DNA from 2 places in the Streptomyces durmitorensis genome. Region 2 is predicted to be linked to the other one. Evidence: riboswitches for the same ligand, from Rfam matches in the RefSeq annotation. Region 2 holds a riboswitch; the other holds the start of a gene.
What was found. A riboswitch is a leader RNA that binds a small molecule or an ion and turns the genes downstream of it on or off. The one in region 2 is predicted to bind cobalamin.
Positions count from the first base shown of each region.

Region 1: linked by a shared signal. The riboswitch ahead of M4V62_RS05185 (energy-coupling factor ABC transporter permease) and the one ahead of cobN (cobaltochelatase subunit CobN) in region 2 are both predicted to bind cobalamin.

Region 1 covers NZ_CP097289.1:1,084,722-1,088,970, forward strand. Annotated here, with positions in the region: gene M4V62_RS05170 (energy-coupling factor ABC transporter ATP-binding protein) at 1-656, opposite strand, end outside; gene cbiQ (cobalt ECF transporter T component CbiQ) at 653-1,402, opposite strand; gene M4V62_RS05180 (energy-coupling factor ABC transporter substrate-binding protein) at 1,409-1,813, opposite strand; gene M4V62_RS05185 (energy-coupling factor ABC transporter permease) at 1,813-2,586, opposite strand; cobalamin riboswitch at 2,617-2,800, opposite strand; gene M4V62_RS05190 (enoyl-CoA hydratase) at 2,961-3,797, opposite strand; gene mmsB (3-hydroxyisobutyrate dehydrogenase) at 3,794-4,249, opposite strand, start outside.
Region 2 covers NZ_CP097289.1:510,853-515,101, reverse strand. Annotated here, with positions in the region: gene M4V62_RS02100 (precorrin-2 C(20)-methyltransferase) at 1-108, opposite strand, end outside; gene M4V62_RS02095 (precorrin-8X methylmutase) at 105-731, opposite strand; gene cobG (precorrin-3B synthase) at 804-2,111, opposite strand; cobalamin riboswitch at 2,160-2,311, shown strand; gene cobN (cobaltochelatase subunit CobN) at 2,381-4,249, shown strand, end outside.

The DNA.
Region 1 (4,249 bases), 570 kb from region 2:
GCCCAGCGGAGGGCCAGATCGACGTCGTGGGTGGCCATGACCACGGTCGTCCCCGCGTCCCGCAGGCCTTGCAGGGTGTCCAGGAGGCGCTCTTGGCCGTCGGGGTCGAGCCCCGCCGTCGGCTCGTCGAGGATCAGTACGCGCGGCCGCATCGCCACGGCGCCGGCGATGGCCGTCCGCTTCCGCTGGCCGTAGGAGAGCAGATGCGTCGGCCGGTCCGCCAGGGCGCTGATGTCGAGCGCGGCGAGCGCCTCGGCGACCCGCGCCCGGACCTCGGCGTCGGAAAGACCCAGGTTCAGCGGCCCGAAGGACACGTCCTGCTCGACCGAGGCCGCGAACAGCTGGTCGTCCGGGTCCTGGACGACCAGCTGCACGGTGGTGCGCAGCCGGGTCAGACCCTTGCGGTCGTACGTCACGGGGGTGCCCCCGAGCGTCAATCCGCCCTGGTCCGGGCGGAGTCCGCCGCTCAGCAGCCGCATGAGGGTGGTCTTGCCGCTGCCGTTGCGGCCGAGGAGCGCAAGCGCGCGCCCCTCGGTGACGTCGAAGTCCAGGCCGCTGAGCACGGTGGGCCCTTCTTCGTACGCGTAGGAAGCGGCGCGCAGAGCGACCAGGGTCTCGCTCGCCTCTCGCTCGCGAGGAGCGCTCGGCTCGCTCATGGAAGAAGCCTTTCCAGTACGAGGGTGAGGGCCACCAGGCCCGTGAGGAGTACCGCGCTGACGGCCACGAAGCCCCGGGAGACCCTGGCGTCGGGCACGAGCACCCGCAGGGTTCCGTCGTAGCCACGCCCGGCGAGCCCGGCCTGCAATCGCGTCGCCCGGTCGAAGGCCCGCACGAACGCGGTGGCGCCGAGGCCGCCGAGGGAGCGCCAGGTGGCGGCCCGGGTGGTGTGGCCGAGGCGCGCGGCCTGCGCCTGCCGGATCCTGCTCATGGAGTCCAGGAGCAGGAAGCTCATGCGGTACATGACCAGGGCGACGTCCACGACCGGCGCCGGTACGCCCGCCTTCACCAGGCGGGGCAGCAGATCCGACATCGGTGTGGTGAAGGCGAAGAGCAGGACACCGAGCGAGGCCGCCGAGGTGCGCAGGAGCAGACCGCCGGCCCGCGCGGGGCCGCCGTCGGCCAGCGTGACGAACCCTTCGGGCCCGCCGAGTTGCACGATCAGGGTCAGGGCGCCGGTGACGCAGAAGCCGAGCGGCACGCGGTAGGCGCGCCACAGTTTGCGCGGCGGCACACCGGCGGGCCCGAGCAGCACGACGAGCGCGGCGACCAGGACCAGGGCGGCACCCGGCCAGGGCGGCAGGGAGACGGCAAGGACGGTGAGGCCGAGCCCGAGCACGGCCTTGTCCACGGGATGGCGGCGGCGCCAGCGACTGCTGTGCGCCGCCGCGTCGATGGGGAGCACGCCGGGTCAGACCTGCTCGGTCTCTGGCCGGGCGCCCTCCGCATCGGTTGTCTGCTCCGTGGGGGCGGATGCGGGGGCGGGTGCGGGTGCGGGTGCCTCCTGCGACCGTGCGATCTCCGCGCCCTGCCTGCGTCCCTTGCGCAGACCGAAGTAGTACGCGAGGACGCCCGCGCCCAGCGCCGCCTGCAGGGCGAAGAGCGCCGACTCGACCTCCCCGGAGGGGGGTTCGTACAGCGGCGAGAACCAGGGTTCGTAGTCCGGATTGATCTCGGTGATCGCGGTCTCGGCCTGGGCGTCGGCCCCGGCGAACGGCTCCTTCTCGTCGTCGCCGAGACCGAGCGCCAACGGCAGTACCGCGAGCGCGGCGACGATGAGGAGCAGCAGAGTGTTGATCTTCGCGTTCCGGCTCATCAGGCGCTGGCCCCCGTCTCCGTCGTCGTCTTCTCCGTCGCCGCGGTCTCCTCCGTCGTCGCGGTCTTCTCCGTCGTCGCCGTCTCCGTCGCCTTGGTGGCCGACCGCTTGCCCTGGAGGAGCACGCCGAGCCGCGTCAGCTCACCCTTGCTGGACTGCACGAGCAGCCGCATCACGATGACGGTGAGCAGTCCCTCGCTGACGGCCAGGGGGATCTGCGTGACGGCGAAGATGCCGCCGAACTTGCCCAGGGCGCCGATGAATCCGCTGCTGGGGTCGGGGAACGCCATGGCCAGCTGGACGCTGGTGACGCAGTACGTGGACAGGTCGGCGACGAACGCGCCGAAGAACACGGCGACCATGAGCGGCACGTCGTACCGCTTCAGGAGCCGGTAGACGGCGTATCCGGCCCATGGCCCGACGATCGCCATGGAGAACACGTTGGCGCCGAGCGTGGTGAGCCCGCCGTGGGCGAGCAGCAGGGCCTGGAACAGCAGGGTGATGGTGCCGAGCACCGTCATGATCGGCGGCCGGAACAGGATCGCGCCGAGCCCGGTTCCCGTCGGGTGCGAGCAACTGCCCGTGACGGAAGGGATTTTGAGTGCGGAAAGGACAAATGTGAAGGCACCGGAGGCTCCCAGGAGCAGGGTGCTCTCCGGGTGCTCCTTGACCTCACGGGTCAGGGAGCGGACTCCGTGGACGACGAACGGCGCGGACGCTACGCCCCAGGCGATCGCGTGCGCCGGTGGGAGGAAACCCTCGGCTATGTGCATGGCTAAGCAGACCCTCTCCAGCACCTCGTGGATGGACAACGTGCCTTGGCCGGTCTCCTGGCTGACGGGTCGTACCGACCGGACTCCGCCTTCCCGGGTGCGTGAGCACCCAGTGGCTGCCGCGAGGGCTGGAGCCGGACTTCCCGATCACAGTGGCGAGGGCCGCACCGGCATCACACCGGATTTCCCGTTCACCAAGGCGTGGTGACCTTAGTGCGCGACCGAGATTCCTGACAACTTGCGGGACCACCGCAGCTGTGGCACGCGCGAGCGCACACGACCAGGGCGTACGCCCCTGGTCAGCCCCTGTGCCCGGTGCGTGCACACCTGGCGCGCGCCACGCCTTCTTCGGGCGTCGGGGAGCGGGTGGAGGGTCAAGAGTGCGTGAAGCCGGGCTGTCGCTTCTCGACGAAGGCGGCCATCCCCTCCTTCTGGTCCGCGGTCGCGAACACGGCGTGGAAAAGGCGGCGTTCGAAGCGGACGCCCTCCGCGAGGGTCGTCTCGAAGGCGCGTGACACCGCCTCCTTCGCCATCATCGCGACGGGCAGGGACATCCCCGCGACGGTCTCGGCGACGGCGAGTGCCTCGCCGACGAGATCACCGGCGGGCACCACCCGGGAGACGAGCCCGGCCCGCTCAGCCTCGTCGGCGTCCATGGTCCTGCCGGTCAGACACATCTCCATGGCCTTGGCCTTCCCCACCGCTCGGGTCAGCCGCTGCGAGCCGCCGATGCCGGGGATGACGCCCAGTTTGATCTCGGGCTGTCCGAACACGGCGGTGTCGGCGGCCAGCAGGATGTCGCACAGCATGGCCAGCTCGCAGCCTCCGCCGAGCGCGTAACCAGAGACGGCCGCGACCGTCGGCGTGCGCAGCGCCCCGAGCCGGTCCCAGGCGGTGAACCAGTCGCTGAGGTACATGTCCATGTAGCTCTGGGGCCGCATCTCCTTGATGTCGGCCCCGGCGGCGAACGCCTTCGGTGATCCGGTGAGGACGATGCAGCCGATGCCCGGGTCCCGGTCCAGGTCAGCCGTCGCGGCGACGATCTCGTTCATCACTTGGAGGTTGAGTGCGTTCAGGGACTTGGGGCGGTCGAGCGTGAGCAGCGCGGTGCGGCCTTTCCGCTCGATGCGGATCGTCTCGTACGACTCCGTGGCCTCAGCCGTCTCCGCGGTCTCCGCGGTCTCCGTGGTCTCCGTGGTCTCCGTGGTCATGCGTCGTCCCCGTCCCCTGCCTTGTGGTGCCTGATGGTGTTGACGATCCCGGAGAAGTCCTGGTCCGCTCCGGCTCCCTGCGCGTAAGTGGCGTACAACTCAGCCGCCTTGAGGCCGAGTTGGGCGTCGATCCCACTGGCTGCAAGGGCGTTGGCCGCCAGGCCGAGGTCCTTGGCCATCAGCGGGGCGGCGAACCCGGGGCGGTAGTCGCGGTTGGCGGGGCTGCCCGGGACGGGGCCCGGCACCGGACAGTTGACGGTCAGGGCCCAGCACTGGCCGGACGCGGTCGACGCCACGTCGAACAGGGCCTGAGGGGAGAGGCCGAGGCTCTCGCCGAGTACGAACGCCTCGCTCACCGCGATCATCGAGACCCCGAGGATCATGTTGTTGCAGATCTTCGCGGCCTGACCCGCGCCGGGCCCGCCGCAGTGCACCGCCTTCCTGCCCATGAC
Region 2 (4,249 bases):
ATCGGCCTCCGCGATGACTTCGACCGCCCGCAGGGTCATGAGGGAAGGATCGCCGGGGCCGAGCCCGACGCCGTACAGCCGGCCTGTGTTCTGCTCGCTCACGCTCATTCTTCCTCGCTGGCGATCGCGTTGAGTGCGGCCGCCGCGATGGCGCTTCCGCCCCGTCGGCCCCGCACGATCATGTGGTCCAGGCCGGACGGGTGCGCGGCCAGGGCGTCCTTGGACTCCATCGCGCCGACGAAGCCGACGGGCACACCGATGACGGCGGCGGGGCGCGGCGCGCCCTCCTCGATCATTTCGAGCAGGCGGAACAGGGCGGTGGGCGCGTTGCCGACGGCTATGACCGAGCCTTCCATCCGGTCGCGCCACAGCTCCAGGGCGGCGGCGCTGCGCGTGGTGCCGAGCTTGGCCGCCAGATCGGGCACCGCCGGGTCGGACAGGGTGCACACCACGTCGTTGTCGGCGGGCAGCCGCTTGCGGGTGACGCCGCTTGCGACCATCGCCACGTCGCACAGGATGGGGGCGCCCGCACGCAGGGCCTCGCGGGCCCTGGCCACCACGTCCGGGGTGAAAGCGAGGTCGCGTACGAGGTCGACCATGCCGCAGGCGTGGATCATGCGGACCGCGACCTGGCTCACGTCGGCGGGCAGGCCCGACAGATCCGCCTCCGCGCGGATCGTGGCGAAGGACTGGCGGTAGATCGCCGGTCCGTCCTTCTCGTACTGGTGCACAGTGCGTTCGCTCTCTTGATAGGGCAGGGAACAGTCGGGTGTTGCGGGGTTGATCATGTGTTCATGTGTGGTTCAGCCGCGGGCCGCGGCCACGGCGGCGGCGAGCGCGCCCGGGCTGCCGGGGACGGTCGCCGGCGTGTCCCGTTTCTCGCCGCGTACGCGGGAGATCTGATGTCCGTCGGGAGTGGCGACGACGTCGATCCACTCCCCGTGCGGATGTCCGCACCGGCGTTCGCACCCGGACCAGTACACGGGCAGCGCCCCTCCGGGACCCGACGCGGCTTTCGCCGTGGCGCGTACGTCGTCCAGAGCTTTGGCGCAGCCGGGCCTGCCGATGCAGGCCCCCACTCCGGTCCAGGGCGAGTCGGGTCCGGTGATGAGACCGGCGGCCCCCAGTTCCTCCAGGAGTTGCGCGGCCGCTGTCCGCTCGACTCCGGGCAGGATGACTCCGCGCCAGGGGGTCAGCCGCAGCTCGCCGCTGCCATGGTGGCGGGCGGTGTCCGCCAGCGTCTGCCACTGGGGCGCGCTGACGCTTCCCAGGGGCAGGCCGAGGGAGAGTGCGGCCGTGCGGTGCGGGCCGGACACGACGCCGAGGGCGGGTCCGCCCGGATCCTGGGGGAGGGGCGCGGTGGTGCGAGTGACTTGGAGTCCGGCCTGGCGCAGGCGGTGCAGGACCGCGTCGAGGAGGGGGCCGATGCCGCCGGGCAGATCGGTGACCCGCCACGCACCGGCGTCGGGCGCCTGCTCCAGGAACGTCTCGGCCGCGATGAGCGCGGCCCGCGGTGCCTGCGCCGCCGTCATGAGGACGGCGTCGTGCGACGGTCCGATCCGCAGCAGCGCCTCGTCCGCGTCCCGCGCCGTCAGGGTCACGTCCCCGCCGAGCGCCCCCACGTCGCCGCGGCCGTCGTCCAGGGCGAACAGGAACCGGCCGGACAGAGCGGCGGCCCGGTCACTGGCGCACACCAGCTCGTCCAGGGCGGAGAGCCACGGGCGGATGTCCGCCTCGCCCCGGCCGTCGAGTCCCGCGAGCGGGGAGGCCACCACATTACGCACCCGCTCATGGCGTTCGGAGGGCAAAAGCCCCGATTCGCCCAGCAGGTAAGCCAGTTCACCGCCGCAGTGCGCGGGCAGCCCGCGCACCTGCACATTGCCGCGCGATGTGAGATGCAACTCCCCATCTCCCAGCCGCTCCGCCGCGTCCCGCAGCACATCGGCCTGCCCCGCGCTGAGTACGCCGCCAGGGATGCGGACGCGGGCCAGCGCCCCGTCGTCCGCCCGGTGCAGGCGCAGCGTCCCGGGGCAGGCGTCACCGCGGCCGCGGGCAGACTCGTCTCCCGAGAGCGGGGGCGAGGGGACCGATGGGGGCATGGCGGCGAGCATACCGACCCATCGCAGCAGGTCCGCCTGCCCCCCGGTAGTTGATCGGCCCTTAGTATTCCTAGCGACGGGTCAGCCGGCCCGTCGTCGCCACAGACGGCGACAAGGGGAGGAAGCCCGGTGCGATTCCGGCGCGGTCCCGCCACTGTGAGCCCGGTGCGCATGCCGGGTGAGTCAGGAACTCCCTTCCCCGAGCTCTCGTCCGCTCGAGCAGGGGAGACGCCATCGACACCACCCGGGGCGTGGACACCCCGAGGAAGGCCCGACGCCGCATGATCCTGCTCCTGTCGACGTCCGACACCGACCTGCTCAGCGCCCGCGCCGCCGCCGGCCCGGTCGACTACCGCTTCGCGAACCCCTCCCGGCTCCCGCTCGAGGACCTTCCGCAGCTCCTGGACGGCGCCGACCTGGTCGTCGTACGCCTCCTCGGCGGCGTACGCGCCTGGCAGGAGGGCCTCGACCAAGTCGTGGCGACCGGACGCCCCGTGGTCGTCCTCACCGGCGAACAGGCCCCCGACGCCCAGCTGATGGCCGCATCGACCGTGCCCATCGGCATCGCCGCCGAAGCCCACGCCTACCTGGCCCACGGCGGCCCCGACAACCTGGAGCAGCTGGCCAGGTTCCTCTCCGACACCGTCCTGCTCACCGGCCACGGCTTCGAGCCGCCCGCCCCCGCGCCCTCGTGGGGCCCGCTGGAGCGCACCGCCCGTCAGGTCGAGGGACCGACCGTCGCGGTGCTCTACTACCGCGCCCACCACATGAGCGGCAACACCGCCTTCATCGAGAGCCTGTGCCGCGCGGTCGAGGACGCCGGAGCGCGCCCGCTGCCGCTGTACGTCGCCTCGCTGCGTACTCCCGAGCCCGAACTCATCGATGAACTGCGCGCCGCCGACGCGATCGTGACCACGGTCCTCGCCGCGGGCGGCACGCGCCCCGCCGAGGCGTCGGCGGGCGGCGACGACGAGTCCTGGGACGCAGGCGCACTCAGCGGACTCGACGTACCCATCCTCCAGGCGCTGTGCCTCACCAGCTCACGCACCGACTGGGAGGGCAACGACGAGGGCGTGTCGCCGCTGGACGCCGCAAGCCAGATCGCGGTCCCCGAGTTCGACGGCCGTCTGATCACGGTGCCGTTCTCCTTCAAGGAGATCGACGAGGACGGTCTGCCCGCGTACGTCGCCGACGCCGAGCGCGCGGCCCGCGTGGCCGGCATCGCCGTGCGGCACGCACGGCTTCGCCACATCCCGGCCGCCGACAAGCGCATCGCGCTCGTCCTTTCCGCCTACCCGACCAAGCACTCGCGGATCGGCAACGCGGTCGGCCTCGACACCCCCGCCAGCGCCGTCGCCCTGCTGCGCCGACTGCGCGAAGAGGGCTACGACTTCGGTACGGAGGAGGTCCCGGGCCTTGCCTCCGGCGACGGCGACGAGCTGATCTACGCCCTCATCGAGGCGGGCGGCCACGACCAGGAATGGCTCACCGAGGAGCAGCTGGCCCGCAACCCCGTCCGCATCCCCGCGGCCGACTACCGCCGCTGGTACGCCACGCTCCCCGCCGAGCTGCGCGAGTCCGTGGAGCAGCACTGGGGCCCGGCCCCCGGCGAGATGTTCGTGGACCGGTCGAGCAACCCGGAGGGCGACATCGTCCTCGCGGCCCTGCGCCGCGGCAATCTGCTCATCCTCATCCAGCCGCCGCGCGGTTTCGGCGAGAACCCGATCGCGATCTACCACGATCCCGATCTGCCGCCCTCGCACCACTACTTGGCCGCCTACCGCTGGATCGCCGCGTCCGCCGCCGACAACGGCTTCGGCGCCGACGCGATGATCCACCTGGGCAAGCACGGCAACCTGGAGTGGCTGCCCGGCAAGAACGCGGGCCTTTCCGCCGCCTGCGGCCCCGACGCGGCCCTGGGCGATCTGCCCCTGATCTACCCGTTCCTGGTCAACGACCCGGGGGAGGGGACGCAGGCCAAGCGGCGCGTCCACGCCACCCTCGTGGACCATCTCGTACCGCCGATGGCCCGCGCCGACAGCTACGGCGACATCGCCCGCCTCGAGCAACTCCTGGACGAGCACGCCCAGATCGCCTCGATGGACCCGGCGAAGCTGCCCGCGATCCGTGCGCAGATCTGGACCCTCATC